Regions from separate parts of the Streptomyces sp. NPDC006655 genome, predicted to be linked through region 3. Evidence: riboswitches for the same ligand, from Rfam matches in the RefSeq annotation. Region 3 holds a riboswitch; each other region holds the start of a gene.
The links. Region 3 has a riboswitch for thiamine pyrophosphate ahead of AB0958_RS20485 (thiamine ABC transporter substrate-binding protein). Riboswitches for the same ligand answer to the same signal wherever they lie in the genome.
Positions count from the first base shown of each region.

Region 1: it holds a riboswitch for thiamine pyrophosphate, as region 3 does, so the genes downstream of both, thiO (glycine oxidase ThiO) here and AB0958_RS20485 (thiamine ABC transporter substrate-binding protein) in region 3, are expected to answer to the same signal.
Region 2: it holds a riboswitch for thiamine pyrophosphate, as region 3 does, so the genes downstream of both, thiC (phosphomethylpyrimidine synthase ThiC) here and AB0958_RS20485 (thiamine ABC transporter substrate-binding protein) in region 3, are expected to answer to the same signal.

Region 1 is NZ_JBEYJU010000003.1:160,535-163,803, forward strand. It holds gene AB0958_RS02835 (FAD-dependent oxidoreductase) at 1-1,126, opposite strand, end outside; TPP riboswitch at 1,260-1,371, shown strand; gene thiO (glycine oxidase ThiO) at 1,369-2,538, shown strand; gene thiS (sulfur carrier protein ThiS) at 2,535-2,735, shown strand; gene AB0958_RS02850 (thiazole synthase) at 2,741-3,269, shown strand, end outside.
Region 2 is NZ_JBEYJU010000011.1:677-3,945, forward strand. It holds gene thiC (phosphomethylpyrimidine synthase ThiC) at 1-1,445, opposite strand, end outside; TPP riboswitch at 1,438-1,615, opposite strand; gene AB0958_RS08860 (YibE/F family protein) at 1,687-3,192, shown strand.
Region 3 is NZ_JBEYJU010000033.1:2,172-5,440, forward strand. It holds gene AB0958_RS20480 (iron ABC transporter permease) at 1-581, opposite strand, end outside; gene AB0958_RS20485 (thiamine ABC transporter substrate-binding protein) at 620-1,687, opposite strand; TPP riboswitch at 1,768-1,875, opposite strand; gene rlmN (23S rRNA (adenine(2503)-C(2))-methyltransferase RlmN) at 1,900-3,006, opposite strand.

The DNA.
Region 1 (3,269 bases), on a different contig from region 3:
GGCGGCCTACCGCCAGGAGGGCCGCCAGGCGGTCGTCGCGGAGCCAGCAGACGCTCCATGCCGGGCCCGTCGGGTCGCCGCGCCAGATCATCCGGTCGGCGGACGCGTGGTGACCCGCGTACTGGACGAAGCGGCCGAACTGTTCGGACCAGAAGTACGGCACCGGGTCGTAGACGGCGTCGGACTCGCCGAGGATGTTGGCGGCCACCGTGCGCGGCCCCTGGAGGGCGTTGTCCCAGTGATGGATCAGCAGGCGTTCGCCGTAGCGGCCGGACGGGAAGGACGCGCAGTCGCCGACGGCGTAGACGTCCGGCGCGCCGGCGCGCAGACGGTCGTCGGCGACCACGTCGCCGTGGGCACCCAGCTCGATGCCGGAGCCGGCCAGCCAGCCGGTGGCGGGGCGGGCGCCGATGCCGACCACGACGGCGCCCGCGGGGACCCGCGTGCCGTCGTCGAGGACCACCGCACCGGGTTCGACGCGCGCCACGCGCGCGTGCGTGCGCAGTTCGGTGCCGCTGTCGGCGTACCAGGCGGTCATCGGCGCGGCGACGTCGGCGGGCAGGGCTCCCGCGAGCGGCCGGTCGGCGGCCTCCACGACGGTCACCGCGCAGCCGGCGGCACGCGCGGCGGTGGCGAACTCGGCGCCGATCCAGCCCGCACCGACCACCACGATGTCGTGCTGCCGGGCGAGCACCGGCCGCAGCCGCTCGGCGTCGTCCAGGGTGCGCAGCAGGTGGACGCCGGGCACCCCCTCGGTGCCGGGCAGCCTGATCGGCTCGGCGCCGGTCGCGAGCACCAGGACGTCGTACGGCACCGGTCCCGCCTCGGTGTCCAGCTCGTGGTCGGCGGTGCGCACGCCGACCGCCTCGCGGCCCAGCGCCAGCTCGATGCCGAGCGCCTCGAAGTCGACCTCGAAGGCCGAGCCCTCCGCCTTGCCGAGCAGCACGGCCTTGGAGAGCGGCGGCCGGTCGTACGGCTGGTGCGGCTCGGCGCCGATCAGCGTGACCGTGCCCGTGAATCCCCGCTCGCGCAGGGCGACGGCGGTCTGCACCCCGGCCATGCCCGCGCCCACGACGACCACGCGCCGCTCCTGTGACGTGCCCTGTCGCTGCGTCTGCCCGCTCACCTGATCACCATGGACAAGAACGATAGACAACTGACAAAGAGTCAGTCAGGGGGCGTGCCGCGTGACCTGTTGCACAGCGCCCGGCGAGGGCGTCCTTACCGCGCCGGACGACTCGGGCTAGGGTGGCGGACGTACAAGCACACGCGGGAGCCCGGACGCACCGGGCTGAGAGGGAGGCTGGCGGCCTCCGACCGTACGAACCTGATCCGGGTCATGCCGGCGAAGGGAGGGGCTGGACGCCCATGTCCTCACGTACGTCCGACGTCCTCGTCATCGGGGGCGGGATCATCGGCCTGGTCACGGCCTGGCGGGCGGCTCAGCGCGGGCTCGCCACCACCGTGGTCGACCCGGCGCCCGGCGGCGGGGCCGCGCAGGTCGCGGCGGGGATGCTGGCCGCGGTCACCGAGCTGCACCACGGCGAGCAGACCCTGCTGGGGCTCAACCTGGCCTCCGCCCGCCGTTATCCCGGCTTCGCCGCCGAGCTGACCGAGCTGACCGGCCAGGACCTCGGCTACCGGCGCTGCGGCACGCTCGCGGTCGCCCTGGACGCCGACGACCGGGCCCACCTGCGGGAACTGCACGCCCTGCAACGGCAGTCGGGGCTCGACTCGGAGTGGCTGTCCGGGCGGGAGTGCCGACGCCTGGAGCCGATGCTGGCGCCCGGGGTGCGCGGCGGGCTGCGGGTCGACGGCGACCACCAGATCGACCCGCGCCGGCTGGCGGCCGCCCTGGTCACGGCGTGCGAGCGGGCCGGTGTGGCCTTCGACCGCGACTGGGCCGAGCGACTGGACGTCGTACGGGAGCGGGCGGCCGGCGTCGTCACGCGCGCGGGACGGACGCTGGGCGCCGGGCAGGTGGTGCTGGCGGGCGGGAGCCTGAGCGGGCGGCTGGCCGGGGTGCCCGACGACGTGCTGCCGCCGGTGCGGCCCGTGAAGGGGCAGGTGCTGCGGCTGACGGTGCCGCCGCGTCACAGGCCGTTCCTCAGCCGGACCGTGCGGGCCGTGGTGCGCGGCGGCAGTGTCTACCTGGTGCCCAGGGAGAACGGCGAGCTGGTCGTCGGCGCGACCAGCGAGGAGCTGGGCTGGGACACGACCGTCACGGCGGGCGGTGTCTACGAGCTGCTGCGGGACGCCCACGAGCTGGTGCCCGGCCTCACCGAGCTGCCGCTGACCGAGACCCGGGCCGGGCTGCGCCCCGGCTCCCCCGACAACGCGCCGCTGCTCGGTCCGACCCGCCTCGACGGGCTGCTGCTGGCCACCGGGCACTACCGCAACGGGGTGCTGCTCACGCCGGTCACGGGGGACGTGATGGCGGAGCTGCTGGCCGGCGGCGAGCTGCCGGCGGAGGCCCGTCCGTTCACGCCCAGGCGCTTCGGCCCCGTTCTCGACGCACTCGTGGAGCAGACCGCATGAACATCTCCGTCAACGGGGAGCGCCGGGAGATCGCCCCGGGCACCGCTCTCGACACGCTCGTGAAGTCCCTGACGGCCGCGCCGTCCGGGGTGGCCGCGGCCGTCAACGAGACCGTCGTACCGCGTGCGCAGTGGCCGGCGACGGGTCTCGCCGAGGGCGACCGGGTGGAAGTCCTGACCGCCGTGCAGGGAGGCTGAGCGCCGTGGCCGACGATCCTTTCGTGCTGGGGGGTACGACCTTCTCCTCCCGGTTGATCATGGGTACCGGGGGTGCGCCCAGCCTGGAGGTGCTGGAGCGGGCGCTCGTCGCGTCCGGGACGGAGCTGACCACGGTCGCGATGCGGCGGGTGGACCCGGGGGTACGGGGTTCCGTGCTGTCGGTGCTCGAACGGCTGGGGATCGGGGTGCTGCCGAACACGGCGGGGTGCTTCACCGCCGGGGAGGCGGTGCTGACCGCCCGGCTGGCGCGGGAGGCGCTGGGGACCTCGCTGGTGAAACTGGAGGTCATCGCCGACGAGCGGACGCTGCTGCCGGATCCGGTGGAGCTGCTGGACGCGGCGGAGACGCTGGTGGACGACGGGTTCACGGTGCTGCCGTACACCAACGACGATCCGGTGCTGGCGCGGAAACTGGAGGACGTGGGGTGCGCGGCGGTGATGCCGCTGGGGTCGCCGATCGGGTCGGGGCTCGGGATCCGCAACCCGCACAACTTCCAGCTGATCGTGGAGCACG
Region 2 (3,269 bases), on a different contig from region 3:
ACGCCGGTCTTCACGTCGTCCCGGTTGGGCAGGCCCAGATGCTCCTTGGGTGTGACGTAGCAGAGCATGGCCGTGCCCCACCAGGCGATCATCGCGGCACCGATACCGGAGGTGATGTGGTCGTACGCCGGTGCGACGTCCGTGGTCAGCGGGCCGAGCGTATAGAACGGAGCTTCATCGCAGATCTCCTGCTGAAGGTCGATGTTCTCCTTGATCTTGTGCATCGGGACGTGGCCCGGGCCCTCGATCATGGTCTGTACGTTGAAACGCCTGGCGATCCGGTTGAGTTCCCCGAGCGTGCGGAGTTCCGCGAACTGTGCCTCGTCGTTGGCGTCCGCGATGGAGCCGGGGCGCAGGCCGTCCCCCAGCGAGTACGTGACGTCGTAGGAGGCGAGGATCTCGCAGAGTTCCTCGAAGTTCTCGTACAGAAACGATTCCTTGTGGTGTGCGAGACACCAGGCCGCCATGATCGACCCACCGCGCGAGACGATGCCGGTCTTGCGATTCGCCGTGAGCGGGACGAACGGCAGCCGGACGCCCGCGTGGACGGTCATGTAGTCCACGCCCTGCTCGGCCTGTTCGATGACCGTGTCCTTGTAGATCTCCCAGGTCAGCTCCTCGGCCCGGCCGTCCACCTTCTCCAGGGCCTGGTAGAGCGGCACCGTGCCGATGGGGACGGGGGAGTTGCGCAGCACCCACTCACGGGTGGTGTGGATGTTGCGGCCGGTGGAGAGGTCCATGACCGTGTCGGCGCCCCAGCGGGTCGCCCAGGTCATCTTCTCCACCTCCTCCTCGATGGAGGAGGTGACCGCCGAGTTGCCGATGTTGGCGTTGACCTTCACCAGGAACCGCTTACCGATGATCATCGGCTCGATCTCCGGGTGGTTGACGTTGGCCGGCAGCACAGCCCGCCCCGCCGCGATCTCCGCACGGACGACCTCCGGCGCGACGTTCTCCCGGATGGCCACGTACTCCATCTCGGGCGAGATCTCGCCGCGGCGCGCGTACGCGAGCTGGGTGACCGCCTCTCCGGCCCGGCCCCGGCGCGGCTGGCGCGGACGTCCCGGGAAGACCGCGTCCAGGTTGCGCAGACCGCCGCGCGGTGCGGTGTGCTTGATCCCGTCGTCCTCGGGACGGACCGGCCGGCCCGCGTACTCCTCGGTGTCACCGCGGGCGATGATCCAGTTCTCCCGCAACGGGGGCAGTCCCCGGCGGACGTCGGTCTCGACGAGCGGATCGGTGTACGGGCCCGAGGTGTCGTAGAGGGTGACCGACTGCCCGTTGGTGAGGTGCACTTGACGGACCGGCACTCGCAGGTCGGGGCGCGAGCCCTCGACATACCCCTTGTGCCAGCCCACGGACTTCCCGGCCTCGCGTGGCGTTTCGCCCCTGGAGGGCTGTTCGTCCTGGTTGGAGACAGGCGTGCGTGCGTCCTTGTTGGCCATGAGACCTACTCCCTACGCCGGCATTACCCGGTAACAGGTTCGGCGGTCGACGCAGCGGCTTCCGTCGAGCGGTGTTCCCTGTGGAAGTTCACTTGTTCCACGTGAAACATCGCGAATACGGAGGTCAGCGCCCTCTCAGCCCGGTGCTCCGAGCTCCCGCGTGTGCAAAGGTGCCTCCACGCTAGCGTCAATTCGGGCGCGGTGAACAGGGGGCCCCTGCCGTTCTTGCGATGATCGGGCGGTGACCACGACACAGCAGCCCCCCTATCCGCCTCCCGACCCACGGCGCGGCAACGGCGCGGCAGGGGACGGCGGACCGGGCCGGGGTGGCCACGGTGCCGGTGCCGGACATGCCGAGTACGGACACGGGTCCGGCCAGGAGCACGCTCATGGGCACGCTCCTGATCGGACGGCCGGTGCCGGTCACGACCATGGACACGGCGGAGCCGGTGGCGGGCACGGCCACTCGCACAGCCATGGTCCCGCCGCACCCGTCTCGAAGCATCTGCGCAAGGTCATCGCGGCGATCCTGATTCCCTTCACCGCCGCGGTGGTGGTCGGCCTGGTCGTGCTGTGGCCCGGCGGCGCCCCGCCGCACGAGCGCACCGGTGTCGGTTTCGACCGGCAGACGCAGGCGGCCACGGTCGCCAAGGTCGTCTCGGTCAGCTGCAAGTCGGTCAACGCCTCGGGAGGCGGTTCGGCCGGTGACCTCTCGACCACCGGCGGAGGGACCGGCAAGCAGGAGGACGGTGGCACCTGCAAGAAGGCCACGGTCCGGGTCGACACCGGCAAGGACAGGGGCCGCACCTTCACCGAGATCGTGCAGCCCGACCAGTCACGGCAGTTGCACCAGGGCGAGAAAGTCGTCGTCGCCTACGAGCCCTCGGCACCGAAGGACCTGCAGTACTCGGTCACCGATGTGAACCGGAAGTTCCCGATGGCGCTGCTGGCCGGGATCTTCGCGCTCGCCGTCGTGGTGGTGGGCCGGCTGCGCGGGGTGATGGCGTTGGTCGCGCTGGCCGTCAGCTTCATGGTGCTGACCCTGTTCATCCTGCCGGCGATCCTGCAGGGCTCGAATCCGCTGCTGGTGGCGGTGGTCGGGTCGAGCGCCATCATGCTGATCGCTCTGTACATGTGTCATGGCCTGTCGGCCCGTACCTCCGTGGCGGTGCTCGGCACACTGGTCTCGCTGTGCCTGATCGGCCTGCTCGGCTCCGAGTTCATCGACTGGGCGGCGCTCACCGGCAACACCGACGACAACACCGGGCTGATCCACGGCCTGTACCCGTCGATCGACATGAGCGGTCTGCTGCTGGCCGGCGTCATCATCGGTTCGCTGGGCGTGCTGGACGACGTGACGGTGACCCAGACGTCGGCCGTCTGGGAACTGCACGAGGCCAACCCGACGATGGGCTGGCGCGGGCTGTACCGGGCGGGCATCCGCATCGGCCGCGACCACATCGCCTCCGTCGTCAACACCCTGGTGCTGGCCTATGCGGGCGCGGCGCTGCCGCTGCTGCTCCTCTTCTCCATCGCGCAGAGCAGCGTGACGACGGTCGCCAACAGTGAGCTGGTGGCCGAGGAGGTCGTGCGCACCCTGGTCGGCTCGATCGGCCTGGTGGCCTCGGTACCGGTCACCACGCTGCTGGCGGCCCTGGTGGTGTCGGCCGACCGGCCGGGCACGGAGGCGATCGCGGCCGTGGGGACTCCGGCGCGCGGCGGACGGGGGCGGCGCCGGAAGCACTGACGGCGTGCCCGGAAGCGCCGACGAAGTCACAGGAGCACGCAGAAGCGTTCCTGCGTGTTCTCGTCCGGCTCGGGTGG
Region 3 (3,269 bases):
AAGGTGAACAGGAAGACCATCAGCGCGGCGGCGGCCACGGCGGGCGCGAGCGCGGGCAGGGTGACCTTGCGCCAGGCGGCCGCCGGCGAGACGCCGAGCATCCGTGCGGCCTCCTCCTGGCGTGGGTCGAGTTGCGACCACAGCCCGCCCACGGTGCGCACGACCACCGCGTAGTTGAAGAAGACGTGCGCCAGCAGGATGGCCCAGACGGTGGTGTCGAGCCGTACGCCCCACCACTCCTCCAGCAGACCGCCCCGCCCGACGAGCGCGAGGAAGGCGGTCCCCACCACGACCGTCGGCAGGACGAAGGGGACCGTCACGACAGCCCGCAGCACCTGCTTGCCCGGGAAGTCGAGGCGGGCGAAGACGTAGGCCGCGGGCAGCGCCACCAGCAGGGTGAGCGCGGTCGAGGCGAGCGCCTGCCAGGTGGTGAACCACAGCACGTGCCGGATGTCGGACTGCCCGACGACCTCGGTGATCCGCCCGAACCGCCAGCCGGCGTCGGTCTTCAGGCCCCGGGCGACGATCGCCGCGACCGGCCAGGCGAAGAAGACCGCGAAGAACGCGACGGGCAGGAGCATCAGCCCGAGCCGCGCCGCGCCCGCCCGCCGGCCGGCGCTCACTTCAGTACGAGTGACGTCCACGTCTTGACCCACTGGTCACGGTTGGCGGCGATCTTGTCGGGCGCCATGGTCGCGGGGTCCTGCGCGGCAGGACCGTACTCGGTGAACTCGGCGGGCACCGCGGCCCCCTTGACCACCGGGTACACGAACATGTTGAGCGGCATGTCCTGCTGGAACTCCTTGGAGACCAGGAAGTCGATGAGCGCCTTGCCGCCCTTGGTGTTCCCGGCGTTGCTCAGCAGACCGGCGAACTCGATCTGCCGGAAGCAGGTGCCGGTGGCGACACCGGTGGGGGCGGTGCTGGGCTTCGGGTCGGCGTAGATGACCTCGGCGGGCGGCGAGGAGGCGTACGACACGACGAGCGGCCGGTCGCCCTTGGCCTTCTTGCCGCCGGCCGAACCGGAGAACTCCTCGTTGTAGGCCTGCTCCCAGCCGTCGACGACCTTCACGCCGTTGGCCTTGAGCTTCTTCCAGTAGTCCGGCCACCCGCCGTCCCCGTACCGGGCGGCGGAGCCGAGCAGGAACCCGAGGCCCGGCGAGGAGGTGGCGGCGTTCTCCGTGACGAGGAGGTTCTTGTACTGCGGCTTGACGAGATCGGCGTACGACGTGGGTGGGGTCAGCTTGTGCCGGCTGAAGTACGCCTTGTCGTAGTTCACGCAGATGTCGCCGTAGTCGATGGGCGTCACCCGGTGCTTTGCGGCGTCGAGCTGGTACGCCGCACCGACCTGGCCCAGGCCCTTGGCCTCGTACGGCTGGAACAACCCGTTGTCGAGCGCCCTGGACAGCAGGGTGTTGTCGACGCCGAAGAAGACGTCGCCCTGGGGGTTGTCCTTGGTCAGGATCGCCTTGTTGACGGCCTGTCCGGCGTCGCCGTCCTTGAGGACCCTCACCCGGTAGCCGGACTGCTTCTCGAAGTCCTTGAGCACGTTCTTGGAGACGGCCCACGAGTCGTGGCTGACCAGGGTGACGGTCTTGGAGTCGGCGCCGGTGCCCGTCGACGAGCACGCGGACAGCGTGACGAGACCGAGCCCGACGGCCGCGGCCACGAGGGTTCTGGTGTGCACTGGTGTTTTCCTCCTGGGGTGGACCAGGAAGAGACGCGGCCCTGCCCGTGAGCACGGGGCTCGCGGGCAGGGCGCAACAGCTTGAGTGATGACCGAACTTCCTACCCAGAATGACCTGGGCGAGGTTCAGAGGGTCTGCGGCCCGATCGCCGCACTCTCAGCGCTGTGGCGCTCCCCTGTCGGAATATGAAGATGTACCTGCGGCCCTCAGATTACCGCTCGGTGGCCGCGAGCTGACCACAGGCCCCGTCGATCTCCTGACCACGGGTGTCCCGGATGGTGACGGGCACCCCGTGCGCGGCGATCGCCTCGACGAACGCCTTCTCGTCCTCGGGCCGCGAGGCGGTCCACTTGGAGCCCGGGGTGGGGTTCAGGGGGATGAGGTTGACGTGCACGGGCTTGCCCTTGAGCAGCCGGCCGAGCCGGTCACCGCGCCACGCCTGGTCGTTGATGTCCCGGATGAGCGCGTACTCGATGGACAGCCGGCGGCCGCTCTTCTCCACGTACTCGAACCCGGCGTCGAGGACCTCGCGCACCTTCCACCGGGTGTTGACCGGGACGAGGGTGTCGCGCAGTTCGTCGTCGGGGGCGTGCAGGGAGATCGCGAGCCGGCACTTGAAGCCCTCGTCGGCGAACCGGTGGATGGCCGGGACGAGTCCGACGGTGGAGACGGTGATCCCGCGCTGCGAGAGGCCGAGTCCGTCGGGCGCCGGGTCGGTCAGCGCCCGGATGGCGCCGACCACCCGCTTGTAGTTGGCGAGCGGTTCGCCCATCCCCATGAAGACGATGTTGGAGAGCCGCGCCGGTCCTCCGGGGACGTCCCCGTCCCGGAGCGCCCGCATACCGTCGACGATCTGGTGGACGATCTCGGCGGTGGACAGGTTCCGGTCCAGACCCGCCTGCCCGGTCGCGCAGAACGGGCAGTTCATCCCGCACCCCGCCTGCGAGCTGATGCACATGGTCACCCGGTCCGGGTAGCGCATCAGCACCGACTCGACGAGCGTGCCGTCGAACAGCCGCCACAGCGTCTTGCGGGTGGTGCCCTCGTCCGTGGACAGATGCCGTACGACGGTCATCAGCTCCGGGAACAGGGCCTCCCGCAGCTTGTCCCGGGAGCCGGCCGGGATGTCCGTCCACTGCTCGGGGTCGTGCGCGTACCGCGCGAAGTAGTGCTGCGAGAGCTGCTTGGCACGGAACGGCTTCTCCCCGGCCTCGGCCACCGCGTCCTTGCGCTCGGCGGGCGAGAGGTCGGCGAGATGCCGCGGCGGCTTCTTGGCTCCGCGCGGGGCGACGAAAGTGAGTTCTCCGGGCTTGGGCATGGTGGTACCAGTGTCGCAGATCCACTCGGGTGGCCTGCGGCTGTCGGCTGCTGGAACTGCCGCTGGCGGTCATCACCGGTCGTCGCTGATCGGCTGCGGACGGCCCAGGGACGGCCCAGGGTGATCACTTGTGGGCTGCCCACCAGGTGCCGCATGGCCGCCTGCGGCCACACGTCCGACCGCTGTCTCGTCGCTGTCCGCTTACGTTTGCCTTGCTGCCGCCAATGTGCGTGGAACCGCAGGTCCACCGATAATGGGAAGCA